Regions from separate parts of the Cellulophaga omnivescoria genome, predicted to be linked through region 2. Evidence: riboswitches for the same ligand, from Rfam matches in the RefSeq annotation. Region 2 holds a riboswitch; the other holds the start of a gene.

Region 1 (7,169 bases), 1.0 Mb from region 2:
TGGCGAATCTAGTTTTACTCCAAAATGGTTGGCTCCAAATAGTAAAGAAGCTAAAGAAATGCACAGTATACCCAACTTTAGTTTAATAAACCAAAATGGAGAAGTAATAACAAGTAATACTTTTAAAAATAAAATTTATGTAGCAGATTTTTTCTTTACTAGTTGTTCTGGTATTTGTCCTAAAATGACAAGTAATATGTCTGTATTACAAGAAGCTTTTAAAACAGATAATGATGTTTTGTTGTTATCACATACAGTAACTCCGGAGACAGATACAGTAGAAGTTTTAAACGAATATGCAAAAACTAAAGGTGTTACGGCTAACAAATGGCATTTAGTTACTGGTAGTAGAAGTGAAATTTACAACTTAGGTAGAAATGCCTATTTTATAGAGGAAGACTTAGGAGAATTAAAAACAAATGATGATTTTTTACACACAGAAAATTTTGTTTTAATTGATAAAAACCAGCACATTAGAGGTATTTATAACGGATTAAATAAAACTGCTATACAACAACTTATTACTGATATTAAAACTTTAAAAGAAGAGTCTTAATTGTTTGTTTACTATTTAGTTAGAATATAATATTAAAGCAACACCTAAAAGTATACCTGCAAGCGGAATGAGTTTTTTTCGTTTATTTTTTTCTTTAAATAAAATTCCGCCTACTAATACGGCTATTAAAATTTGACTCCTTTTTATAGCAGATAAAAGCATAATTAAGGCATCTGGATCTTGTAATGCTTTAAAGTAAAAATAATCTGCAGTTTGTAATAAAATACCAACGGCAGGTATAGACCAACGCCATTTAAAGGCTTTTCTTTTTTCTGCTTTAGGAAACCAAGTTATAGCAAGTATTACCAATAAAATTAAAATTGTATACCAGCAAAACCAAAACTGTAATGTTTGCGGATTTAAGTTTATGTGTTGTATTAAAAACTTATCATACAAACCACTAGAAGATCCTAAAAAAGTAGCACCTATTATAGCAAATATCCATTTGTTTTTTTTAAAATTGATACCTTCTTTCTTTCCAATTCTAGAATACAGGAATACTGAAAATATAATTAAGAAAAAGCCAATCCATTGCCAGTAATTTGGTCGTTCATGATATATAAAAATTGCACCAATAAAAGTAAAAAAAGGCCCTGCAGAGCGTATGGGTGTTACAATAGTAATAGGCAAATGTTTTAAGGCTTGGTAAGCCAATACCCAAGAGCCAGCCATTAGCATAGATTTTACAACAATTAATGCGTGGTTTTGCCAAGGAATATCGGTAATGTAAAAACCAATTTCTTTAGTAAACTCAGGATAAAATTTAGATCCTAAATAAAAAGGTAGTAATAGTAAAAAACCAGCAGTTATAGTACCTAAAAGTACAGGAAAAACCTCATTACCTTGTACAGCATGTTTTTTGCACAAATTGTGCAATCCTAAAAATAAAGCCGATAAAAGGCCTAAATACATCCACATGGCCGCGAAGATAACTTTTTAGATAAATTATTATAGAACTACACCTTAATTTATACTAGTTTTCTTCATTTTAAACGGATTTAAACTAATGTATATTATGGTGTAGATAAATAACAAAAGTAAATACCAAGTATTACCAATAAGTTCTGTATAAGTTAGGTTTCCATCAGAAAAACTCAAAATCATTAATACTTGTGCTCCATATGGTAGCAAACCTTGTGTAATGCAGGCAAAAATATCTAAAATTGAAGCTGTTTTTTTATTCTCTAATTTATACTCATCATTAATAGTTTTTGCAATAGAACCAGAAATAATAATAGAAACTGTATTGTTTGCTATTGCCATATTTACTGTACTAACTAAGGTTGCAATACCAAATTGAGCAGATTTTTTACTCTTTATAAGGGTTTTAATCTTATTTAAAATGTAATCTATACCGCCATTTTTTGCTACCAATGCTGCCAAACCACCAGAGAGTAATGATAGTAGAAAAATCTCTGTCATACTGGTAAATCCATTGTAAGCAATTTTGGTAGACTCAATAACGGTAAAATCACCATAAAAAATACCAATTGCGACAGCTATTAATACACCTAACAAAAGTGTAACAAATACGTTTACACCAATTACAGAGAGTGCAATTACTAATATGTAAGGAACTATTTTTAGTAATGAATAATTGTATGTAACATCTTCTAAATTGTTAGACTCTAAAGCAGCGCCTTTAACTATTAAAATAACAATTGTAAAGAGTGCTGCTGGCAAAGCAATTTTTGTGTTTTGCTTAAATTTATCACTCATTTTTACGCCCAAGGATTGTGTTGCTGCAATTGTAGTATCTGATATTACCGAAAGGTTATCTCCAAACATAGAACCACCTAAGAGAGCGCCGCAAAGTATAGCTAATGATACACCTCCTTTATCTGCAAAGCCAATAACAATAGGAGTTAGTGCTACTATTGCACCAACAGATGTACCTGTAGATATAGATAAAAATGCAGCAATTATAAATACTCCAAAGTAGATATATTGTATGGCTATAAAATCTAATCCAAGATTTACAATAGCATCTACACTACCGGTTTCTTTTGTAATTGTAGCAAAAGCACCAGCTAATAAATATATTAAGCACATTGTTAGTATTTTACTATCTCCGCAACCAGCTAAAAGCGTTTCTATTTTAGAGTTTATGTCTTGTTTAAAAATTAAAAAAGCTACAATAATACCAGCTATAACTGCTATAGGAGCAGGTAAAGCATAAAAATCATTTTGATAAATACCTACACCTAAAAATGTAAATACAAATACAAATAAAGGAAGTAAAGCAATAAACCTAGGCTCGTTGTTTTTAATGGATGTCATTTTTTTAGTTTTATAGAACCAAAAAGAAAAGGACAAATAAGTGGAGCTGAATTAACATTTTTTCCAAAGTATTGGCTTATCCTTTTTTAGCACCTTGCTTGTTAATGCAGGTTGCTATCTCTTATTTGAGATTCTTGATAATTAAGTGCGCAAAACTAAAGCATAACAACGAGAAAAAATCATAATTTTCTGTTATTTTTTACCACCAAACCACAAAAAACTTTTGTAACTCTCCGTTAGGGAATTTTATCCAGCATAATGGAGACTTTTTAGCTGTTATCAAGGTATTAATTTCAAAAATAAACTCATTATATTTAAGCCAGTTTACTTGGGTTTGTACATCTTGTAGCCAATTAGTTTTAGACGCAATATAAAATTTACAATCTTTAAACTGTAATAAATCTGTATGCTTAACATAAAATCCTTTAATGCACTCTTTATTTAAGTCCTTAAATTTTACACTTCTTTTATAAGGTGTAAATAGTTGTGCTTTAAAAAATACACGTTGCTCAATTTCTTTAATATTTAAATTAAGGTTATTTATTGTAGAGGCTGTATGCTTGCTATAGAGTAGGGGTAGTTGTTTCTGTTTTAATTTGGTTAGCTTTTTAAGTAATGTATCGTTTCTGTTTGGCCCAATCCAGTGTTCTATTTCTGTGTTTCCAACAGAGTCATCAAACAAATAAAATTTATAAATTATTTCTACGTGATAAGGGGTATTGTTTTTTGTTAAAATACAATCTATTTCGCCTATTGTAAGCTTATCATTTTGTATTTGTATGTTCTCTGCTAAAATGGTAATATTCTTACTAAATTTAAACTCAGTACTAACGTAGCGTTCTACACGTTTTCCTAACCTTAAATTGGTTGGTATCTTGTCAGTAAATTTGGGAGTATCATTTATTTCTAGTTCAAACTGTTTTAAATGATACACGCTATTGTTTACCCATAGTATTGGGGTATTTATATAACCAATAAATTGTTGCGCTATATCTTTGTCTTGTGCCATTATTTAAAAGAGAGTAAACACTTGTGTCAATAAATTATCTTTTTCTACAAATAAAACTATATTTGTGATAATAATTGGTTTAAATGAAAATTAAAATAGCTCAATTTATATCTGTATTAGGACACCCGTTGTTGCTATTTCCTTTTTTAATTTTAATTTTTAATCTTAATGATAAGGAAACAGTCTTTTCCCATACCTTATCTCTTATTTATGGTATTTTTTTTCTAGTTTTAATTGCTTGGGTTTATATTGGCAAAAGATTAGGAAAATATACAGATTTAGATGTTTCTAATAAAAAAGAACGTAAATCTCTTTATATATTTGCTTTGCCATTAATGGTTTTGGTACTTTTCTTTTTGTTTTACACAAATCAACCAGTATATATTTGCACTAGTTTTTCTATAGCTACACTAATGCTTTTAGCTTCTTTTGGAATTAATTTCCTTATAAAAATATCTATGCACGTAGCTATAAATATTTATTTAGCTCTGGCTATTTTATATGTAAACCAGCGTTTAGGTGTTGTTCTTATTCTGTTTACGTTATTAGTTTTATGGTCTAGGTTGGTGTTAAAAAGACATACGCCTAAAGAGGTTATAACCGGCCTAATTATAGGTTCCTTGTTTGGGGTTACCCTTTTGCTTATTTCTTAAAATTATTTTTTAACGAAAATTTACTGAACCTACTTAAATAAATATTTAGTAGCTGTATTTCTGTATTGTGAAGTAAAATTACTAGGCAATTACCATAGTTTTGCCAGTATAACATTAACTACACAAAAATGAAAAATGCTTTAAAAATTTCCTTTATTCTTATTACGCTACTAATAACCTCATGTAGCAGTGATAAAGATACAATTAAAATTTCTACGCTAGAAGGCCTACAAGCAGCCAAACAATTAGCAATAACTAATTTTGGAGCCGATTTTGAAGTATATGATTTTGAATTATACTCAAAAGGAGATTTAGACTCAGATTTAGGAAGAATTACTATTAAATATTTAAAAGATGGTAAGCTATACCAAAGAGTCTATAACACTACAACCACTAATAATAAAGCTTCTTTAGATGATGAAAAGCTTTTAAGTGATGCTTTTCAGAAAAGCTTTTTCGTTAAAAATTCTCAAGGAAAAATTAAAATTAGTGATATTGATATTGATACAATGTTTGCTAATATAAATAAAGGGGTAGTTATTATTAAAAAAGAAATGGAAATAGACAATTACCAAGTCAGAAAATATAAAATTAAGGCAGATACCAAAACAAATAAAATTTCATCAGATTTTGAAATACATTTTACAGAACCTAATAATGAAACTATTGAAGGGCGTAATATTGTAACTAATTTTTATGAATTAGAATTTAAAGGAGATGAAAATAATAACATTACTGTTGATAATTAATACATAAATAAAGCGTTCCCAGCTTTAATAAAGGTTGTTCTATATATTTATAGGCAGCCTTTTTTTATTTTATAGTTTTTTGAGATATAGACATCTCTAAAAAATTAGTTGTAAATTCTTACAAAATTATTTATTGTTATAAACTTATTTTTAATATTTATCTAGTATTTACAGTTCATACAAAGCAAAAAGAAATATTTATAGAAGGTAAAAATTATTTGTTGAGTATTTGTCTAGTATATATTTATCATAATTTTCTTGTTAAATAGTAGTTTCGTTATAAATAATTTTAGTCTGTTTCCCCAGGATATGAATTTTTTAGAAGAAAATAATTTAATTAATATTTAAACTACATTTTTTATGAAAAAGATTAACCTACTATCAGTTATTATGTTTCTACAATTGCTATTTGTTAATGCTCAGTACGATTGGGATAACATACCTATACCCGCAAATGCCGGAGCAGGAAAAACGTGGCAATTACAAGTACAAGCCAGTGATGATTTTAACTATCAATTTTCACCAACTAACAACGTAACAGATTTTGGACCAGCTAACAATGCCAAATGGTATAATAAATTTCACAACCAACCTAATGGAACACCAAATAATTGGCCTGGACCTGGACCAACCGTATGGATGCAAAACCACGTTGCTGTTTCTGGAGGTCATTTAAATATTTGGGCATCTAGAATCCCTGGAGCAACTAAGTCTTTTGTTGGCTCTAGCGGAAATTTAATTTCTAGACCAGAAACAAGAGCTGGTTGTATAACTAACAAAACGCGTGTAAAGTTCCCTGTATTTGTAGAAGCTAGTATAAAAGTAATGAACTCTTCATTAGCTTCGGATATTTGGTTGTTAAGCCCAGATGATACACAGGAAATAGACATTATAGAATGTTATGGAGGGCCAGGAGACGACAATAGAAATGGCTTTTTTGCAAATAAAATACACCTTAGTCATCACGTATTTATTAGACCTCCAAATTTTAAAGATTACCAACCAGCAGATCTTAACAGTTGGTGGAAAAAAGATGGAGTATCACAATGGGGTGGTAGAGTAGTAAGAATTGGTGTTAATTGGGTTTCTGCTACAAGATTAGAGTATTATGTAGACGGACAAATGGTTCGTGTTTTAGATGATACTGCAGTACAAACCAGATTAGCAGATGGTACTTGGCAATATACATACCCAGCTGGTGTAACTAGTACTGGTGTTAACGGACAGTTGGTTAGAGAAAATGGATACCAGAAAATGAATATTGCTACTAGTTTAAATGATGCAAAAAACAAGTCTAATATTAGTGTTATAGATCCATTTAATTATTTAAATAACCAGAGAAGATTTACAAAAGAAATGGATATTATTATTAATGTAGAAGATCAAAGTTGGCAAGCAGAGGCTTTTAGGTCATCTACAGACGCAGAGCTAGAAAATTTTGAAAACAATAATTTACTTGTAAATTGGATTAGAGTATATAAGCCAGTAAATGCTCGTAACTTTGTGAATACAGAACTTACAAGTACAGAGATTTCTAATAATTCTGCTAGAGCTTTAACTTCTAATGAAGAAGAAAAGCAAGAGCTAGCAGTATTTCCTATTCCTGCTAAAGACGTTCTAAATATTAGTAGAAAAGACTATGTACAGGCTAAGGTTTATAATTTACAAGGACTAATTGTTTTAAGAAAAGATGTTGCAGATGGTACACTAAATGTTTCTTCTTTAGAAAATGGTATTTATGTACTAGAATTGGCCAAAGCAAATGGTGAGTCTACAAAGCAAAAAATTGTAATATCTAAATAACAATTTTCTTTATTAACTAAAAACCCAAAACATAATTTATGTTTTGGGTTTTATTTATAATTTAGTTTTTTCACTTTCTTTAGGTTCAACTTTAGAAGAATATTTTTTAAAAAATTGCT
Region 2 (7,169 bases):
ACTTGGTTTTGTAGAGGCTGGTTATAACAAAGCATCAGATATAACTGCTTGTCCTGGTACAGATACGTGTAATTTAGGTATTGCAAGTAGTACTGGTATTGCAGCAGAGTTAGAAAGAGTAATTACAGCAGAATATCCACAATACATAAACAATAAAGATGTTGTTATAAAAATTAGTGGATGTATGAATGCCTGTGGTCAACACAATATGGCAAACATTGGTTTTCAAGGGATGTCTGTACGTACAAAAGATAAGTTGGTAGCACCTGCTTTGCAAGTTCTATTAGGTGGTGGTAATTTAGGTGATGGTAATGGCGTTTTTGCAGATAAAGTTGTAAAAGTGCCAAGTAAAAGAGGCCCAGAAGCCTTGCGTTTAATTTTAAACGATTTTGATGCCAATGCAAACGGACAATCGTTTACAGAATATTACAAAGAAAAAGGAGAGCATTATTTTTATGATTTTCTAAAACACCTAACAGACGTAGATAATTTAACTCAGGAAGATTTTATAGACTGGGGAAATACAGAACGTTATGAAAAAGCTATTGGAGTAGGCGAGTGTGCTGGTGTTGTTATAGATTTAATTGCAACTTTATTGTTTGAGAGCGAAGAAAAAATTGAAAACGCAGCAGCAGCATTAGAAGATAAAAAATGGTCTGCTAGTATTTTTCATTCGTATTCTGCAATGGTAAACTCTGCTAAAGCATTACTTACAGCACAAAACACAAAAACAAACACGCATATTAGTATTATTAAAGATTTTGATACTCATTTTGTGTCAAACGGTTTAATAAAATTACAGACGTCTTTTGAGGAGTTGGCGTTGCAAATAAAAAGCAACAAACCAACGCAAGAATTTGCAGAAGCATACCTTAAAGATTCTAAAGTGTTTTTAGAGGTAGTACAAAAGTTTAGAGAAAAAGAATTAGAAGAAGCTTAAAATTATGGCAAACAAACAAAACACAAACGGACTACTTACAGTAGTTGGTGCAGGGCCTGGAGATGCAGAACTTATTACGCTAAAAGCTATAAAAGCATTGCAAAATGCAGATGTTGTTTTGTTTGATGCTTTGGTAAATAAGGAGTTGCTAGAGTATGCGGCAAATGCAGAACAAATTTTTGTAGGTAAAAGAAAAGGTTGTTATGCGTACCAACAAGAGCAAATTAATGAGCTTATTGTAAGCAGAGCAAAAAGTCACGGTAATGTAGTACGTTTAAAAGGTGGCGACCCATTTATTTTTGGTCGCGGATCAGAAGAAATGGAATATGCAGCTAGTCACGGTGTGGCAGTAGCTATGGTTCCGGGTATTTCTTCTTCAATAGCAGTACCAGCTTTTCAAAATATACCCGTTACAAAAAGGGGAGCTTCAGAGAGTTTTTGGGTAATAACAGGTACAACTAAAAATCATAAATTATCTACAGATGTGCACTTGGCAGCAAAGTCTAGCGCAACAGTAGTAATTTTAATGGGTATGGGTAAATTATCAGAAATTATAAAACTGTTTCAACAACAGGGTAAAGCAGAAACACCTGTGGCTATTATACAAAACGGAACCACTGTTAACGAAAAAGTTGGTGTTGGTACCATATCAACCATAGAAAAAGTAGTGCAAGAAAATGAGTTGTCTAATCCTGCAATTATTGTTATTGGTGATGTTGTTAGGCATAGAGCGCAATTGCATAAGGTACAACAACAGATAAAAACAAAAGAAGTAGTAGTAAATTAAGTGGTACAGTTATTTGGTTATTTTTGATGAGGTAAACAAAACAGTAACACTAAAAATAAAGTAATGGAACGTAACAATTTATATCCAGTTTTTTTAAAAACGTCTCAACTGCACTTGCTAATAGTAGGTGGCGGTAATGTGGCAGAAGAAAAACTACGCTTTTTAACCAAATCTAGTCCAGATGCTGTAGTTACAATGGTATCTCCTTGGTATGCAGAAAAAACACTAGAATTGGCTAATAAATTTAATGTTACAACTATTACAGATGTCTATAATGTAAGCTATTTAGATGGTAAACATATGGTAGTTGCCACTACAGATAATGTAGATGTAAATATACAAGTTTATAAAGATTGTAGAGCGCAATTTAAATTGGTAAACGTAGCAGATAATCCTCCGTATTGCGATTTTTATATGGGCGGAATTGTAACCAAAGGCAATGTGAAAATAGGTATTTCTACCAACGGTAAGTCGCCAACAACAGCAAAACGTTTGCGTCAGTTTTTTGAAGACGTAATACCAGAAGATATTAGTAAAATGGTTCAGAATTTAAACGATTACAGGAAAACCATAAAAGGAGATTTTGAAGAAAAAGTAGATAAAATGAACCAGATTACAAGTTCCTTAGTAGATAAAAAAGAAAATAATTAAAACATTAGAATGAGGATAAATACTCATTAGTAAGTACTAAATTAAAATTATGATTAAGACAGATATATTAATTATTGGCGCAGGACCAACAGGATTGTTTACCGTTTTTGAGGCAGGTTTGTTAAAACTAAAATGCCATTTAATAGATGCATTGCCGCAACCAGGCGGACAGTGTGCAGAGATATATCCTAAAAAACCAATTTATGATATTCCTGCTTTTCCAGAAATTTTAGCAGGCGATTTGGTTACCAATCTAATGGAGCAAATAAAATCTTTTGAGCCTGGTTTTACATTAGCAGAAAGAGCAGATACTTTAGATAAGTTAGACGATGGTACTTTTGTGGTAACCACAAACAAAGGAACAAAGCACAATGCACCAGTAGTTGTTATTGCAGGTGGTTTAGGATCTTTTGAGCCTAGAAAACCGCAAATAGAGAACATTCTTAATTTTGAAGATAAAGGTGTTGCTTATATGATTAAAGATCCAGAAGTATACAGAGACAAAAAAGTTGTTATTGCTGGTGGTGGAGATTCTGCCTTAGACTGGGCAATTTTCTTAGCAGACGTAGCAGCAGAAGTATCTTTAGTACACCGTAGAAATGAGTTTAGAGGCGCTTTAGATTCTGTAGAAAAAGCATCAGAACTTGCAAAAGCAGGTAAAATAAAATTATTTACAGAGGCACAAGTAACCAAGTTATACGGAGACGATCATTTAGAGGCTGTAGTTGTAAAATATAACGACGAGGAAAAAGGAGAAAGCTACGTAGAAGTAGATAATTTTATCCCTTTATTTGGACTATCACCTAAATTAGGTCCAATAGGAAATTGGGGACTAGAGATAGAGAAAAATGCCATAAAAGTAGACAACTCTTATGACTACCAAACCAACATACCAGGTGTTTATGCAATTGGCGATGTTAACACTTACAAAGGCAAATTAAAACTAATTTTATCTGGTTTTCATGAAGCAGCCGTAATGTGTCAAAGTGCATACCAACGTATAAACCCAGGCAAACGTTACGTAATGAAATACACAACCGTAGGTGGCGTAGAAGGTTTTGATGGTTCAAAAAAAGAAGCCAAAAAAGAAGTTGTACAAAGCATTTCGTAAAAATATTACAATTTTAAGCCTATATGTGTAAAAAACACGTGTAGGCTTAAAAATTACCAGCAATATTTGGTTATAAAAAAGTTGTGCTGTTACTTTGTGGCTCAATTAGTTCATTAATAGACTGAAAACGTTATCAAGAAAGGTGGAGGGATTAGACCCTATGAAACCTTAGCAACCCTTTATTCTTATTTAAAGAAGGTGCTACATTCTACTACGTTGTTACAAAACAACACGGCAGATAACTCACAAATTAGTAAAGACATTCACAGTCTTATCTCATTTACCTTACTTGATATTTTATTTATAGCGTTCCATTTGTTTGCAAGCACAAATGGCCAGGCTTTCTGCTGTATTTTTTGGTTTTAGCAAACAGGTTTTACAAACCGTTGCCACCAAAAAGATGCCGCATCAATCCTTAACGCACAACATAATATTATACGGTACAATGAAAAGTATACAAGACATATTAAAAGAAAGAATTTTAGTGCTAGACGGTGCCATGGGTACAATGTTACAGCGCTACAAGTTTACCGAAGAAGACTTTAGAGGCAAACGTTTTGCAGACTGGGAACACCCATTACAAGGCAATAACGATTTACTTTCGCTAACCCAACCAGAAGCCATAGCAGAAGTACATCGTAAATATTTTGCAGCTGGTGCAGATATTGTAGAAACCAACACCTTTTCTGGTACAACCATAGCAATGGCAGACTATTTTATGGAAGATTTAGTGTACGAACTAAATTATGAGTCGGCACGTATTGCAAAACAAGTAGCAGATGAGTTTACTGCAAAAGAACCACACAAACCAAGGTTTGTAGCAGGTAGTATTGGGCCAACCAATAAAACGGCAAGTATGTCTCCAGATGTTAACGACCCAGGTTTTAGAGGTATTACTTTTGACGAACTTAGAATAGCCTACAAACAACAAGTAGAAGCGTTGTTAGATGGTGGCTCAGATATTTTATTAGTAGAAACCATTTTTGATACCCTTAACGCAAAAGCGGCACTTTTTGCTATAGAAGAGGTAAAAGAAGAACGCAGTATAGATGTTCCTATAATGGTAAGCGGCACAATTACAGATGCCTCTGGCAGAACTTTATCTGGGCAAACAGCAGAAGCTTTTTTAATATCAATAAGTCATATTCCTATTTTAACTGTTGGTTTTAATTGTGCTTTAGGAGCAAACCAATTAGTGCCACACTTAGAGGTTTTGGCGGCAAAAACAGATTTTGGAGTTTCTGCACATCCAAATGCAGGTTTGCCAAATGCTTTTGGTGAGTATGATGAGACTGCAGAAGAAATGGCTGTACAAATAAAAGAATATTTAGATAAAAGTTTGGTAAATATTGTTGGTGGTTGCTGTGGTACAACACCAGAACATATTAGCGCAATTGCCAATTTAGCAAAAGATTACAAACCAAGAAGTATTTCTGCAGAAACGGTATCGTAATGAAAAATGAAAAACCAAAATACTTAAAACTATCCGGACTAGAGCCTTTAATTGTTACGGAAAACACCAACTTTATAAATGTTGGTGAACGTACTAATGTTGCGGGTTCTAAAAAGTTTTTAAGGTTAATAAAAGAAGAAAAGTTTGATGAGGCCCTAGATATTGCTCGCCACCAAGTAGATGGTGGTGCTCAAATTATAGATATTAATATGGATGACGGACTTATAGATGGCAAAGAAGCTATGGTTAAGTTCTTAAATCTAATTATTGCAGAGCCAGATATCTCTAGAGTCCCAATTATGATAGACAGTTCTAAATGGGAAATTATAGAAGCTGGTTTGCAAGTGGTACAAGGCAAATGTGTGGTAAACTCTATAAGTCTTAAAGAAGGAGAAGAAGAATTTATACACCACGCAAAGCTTATTAAACGTTATGGTGCTGCTGTAATTGTAATGGCTTTTGATGAGGTTGGTCAGGCAGATAATTACGAACGTAGAATAGAAATTGCAAAACGTTCTTATGATGTTTTGGTAAACAAAGTAAAATTTGCACCAGAAGATATCATTTTTGATCTTAATATTTTTCCTGTTGCTACCGGTATGGAGGAGCACAGACGTAATGCTATAGATTTTATTGAGGCTACGGCTTGGGTAAAAGAAAACTTGCCGCATTGTAGTGTAAGTGGTGGCGTTAGTAATGTGTCGTTTTCTTTTAGAGGTAACAATCCTGTACGTGAGGCTATGCACTCGGTGTTTTTATACCACGCCATACAAGCTGGTATGAATATGGGAATTGTAAATCCTACTATGCTAGAGGTTTATGATGATATTCCTAAAGATTTATTAGAGCGTGTAGAGGATGTAATGTTAGACCGTAGAGATGATGCTACAGAGCGTTTGCTAGATTTTGCAGAAACTGTTGTAGGTAAAGCTAAAGAAAGCACGGTAGATTTATCATGGAGAGAAGAACCAATACAAAACCGTATTACTAGAGCATTGGTAAAAGGTATAGACCAGTATATTGTAGAAGACGTAGAAGCAGCTAGGCAAAGTGTAGAAAAACCTATAGAGGTTATAGAAGGTCATTTAATGACAGGAATGAACGTTGTTGGTGACTTGTTTGGTAGCGGAAAAATGTTTTTACCGCAGGTTGTGAAGTCGGCACGAGTAATGAAAAAAGCGGTTGCTTATTTACTGCCTTACATAGAAGAGGAAAAACTTAAAAATCCGCAAGAGGGTGACTCAAAAAATGCGGGTAAAATTTTAATGGCTACTGTTAAAGGAGATGTGCATGATATTGGTAAAAATATTGTGGGCGTGGTTTTAGCATGTAACAATTATGAGATTGTAGATTTAGGGGTAATGGTGCCACCAGAAAAAATTATACAAGCTGCTAAAGATGAAAATGTAGATGTTATTGGTTTAAGCGGTTTAATTACACCGTCTTTAGATGAAATGGTTTTTTTAGCTAAGGAAATGGAGCGCCAAAACTTTACTGTGCCTTTGCTTATTGGTGGCGCAACCACTAGCAAAGCACATACTGCCGTAAAAATAGATCCGCAGTATAAAAATGCTGTGGTATATGTTAATGATGCCTCTAGAGCGGTTACTGTTGTTGGAGATTTGTTGCAAAAAGAAACCAAAGACGACTTTAAAAAAACTATAAAATTAGATTATGAAGAGTTTAGAAAACAGTTTTTAAAGCGTACCAAACATAAGGAGTATTTATCTATAGCAGATGCACGTAAAAACAAGTATAAAATAGATTGGAAAACATCTGAAATTGTAAAACCAAATGCACTTGGAATACAAGTTATAGAGGAATATGATTTAAATAAGTTGGTTGAGTTTATAGACTGGACTCCTTTTTTTAGAAGCTGGGAGTTGCACGGTAAATTTCCAGATATTTTAACTGATGAAATTGTAGGTACACAGGCTACAGATTTGTTTGCAGAGGCGCAACAAATGCTTACAAAACTTATTGAAGAAAAACTACTAACCGCAAAAGCAGTTTTTGGTTTGTTTAAAGCCAATACAATTAATGATGATGATATTGAGCTAGAAACACCTAACGGAAAACATACCTTTAGAACCTTACGTCAGCAATTAAAGAAGTATGCAGGTAAGCCAAATTTTGCATTGTCTGACTTTATTGCGCCTAAAGAAACAGGTAAAGAAGATTATATAGGTTGTTTTTGTGTAAGTACTGGTTTTGGTGCTGAGGAAAT

The links. A riboswitch is a leader RNA that binds a small molecule or an ion and turns the genes downstream of it on or off. The one in region 2 is predicted to bind S-adenosylmethionine.
Region 1: it holds a riboswitch for S-adenosylmethionine, as region 2 does, so the genes downstream of both, PBN93_RS14285 (Na+/H+ antiporter NhaC family protein) here and PBN93_RS09815 (homocysteine S-methyltransferase family protein) in region 2, are expected to answer to the same signal.

Annotation. Positions count from the first base shown of each region.
Region 1 is NZ_CP115819.1:3,240,707-3,247,875, forward strand. It holds gene PBN93_RS14275 (SCO family protein) at 1-556, shown strand, start outside; gene PBN93_RS14280 (DMT family transporter) at 572-1,474, opposite strand; gene PBN93_RS14285 (Na+/H+ antiporter NhaC family protein) at 1,520-2,872, opposite strand; SAM-I-IV-variant riboswitch at 2,884-2,982, opposite strand; gene PBN93_RS14290 (DUF1853 family protein) at 3,036-3,845, opposite strand; gene PBN93_RS14295 (phosphatase PAP2 family protein) at 3,929-4,498, shown strand; gene PBN93_RS14300 (hypothetical protein) at 4,627-5,247, shown strand; gene PBN93_RS14305 (T9SS type A sorting domain-containing protein) at 5,608-7,050, shown strand; gene PBN93_RS14310 (hypothetical protein) at 7,105-7,169, opposite strand, start outside.
Region 2 is NZ_CP115819.1:2,211,001-2,218,169, forward strand. It holds gene PBN93_RS09795 (HEPN domain-containing protein) at 1-940, shown strand, start outside; gene cobA (uroporphyrinogen-III C-methyltransferase) at 945-1,727, shown strand; gene PBN93_RS09805 (precorrin-2 dehydrogenase/sirohydrochlorin ferrochelatase family protein) at 1,791-2,378, shown strand; gene PBN93_RS09810 (NAD(P)/FAD-dependent oxidoreductase) at 2,428-3,489, shown strand; SAM riboswitch class I at 3,617-3,734, shown strand; gene PBN93_RS09815 (homocysteine S-methyltransferase family protein) at 3,935-4,942, shown strand; gene metH (methionine synthase) at 4,942-7,169, shown strand, end outside.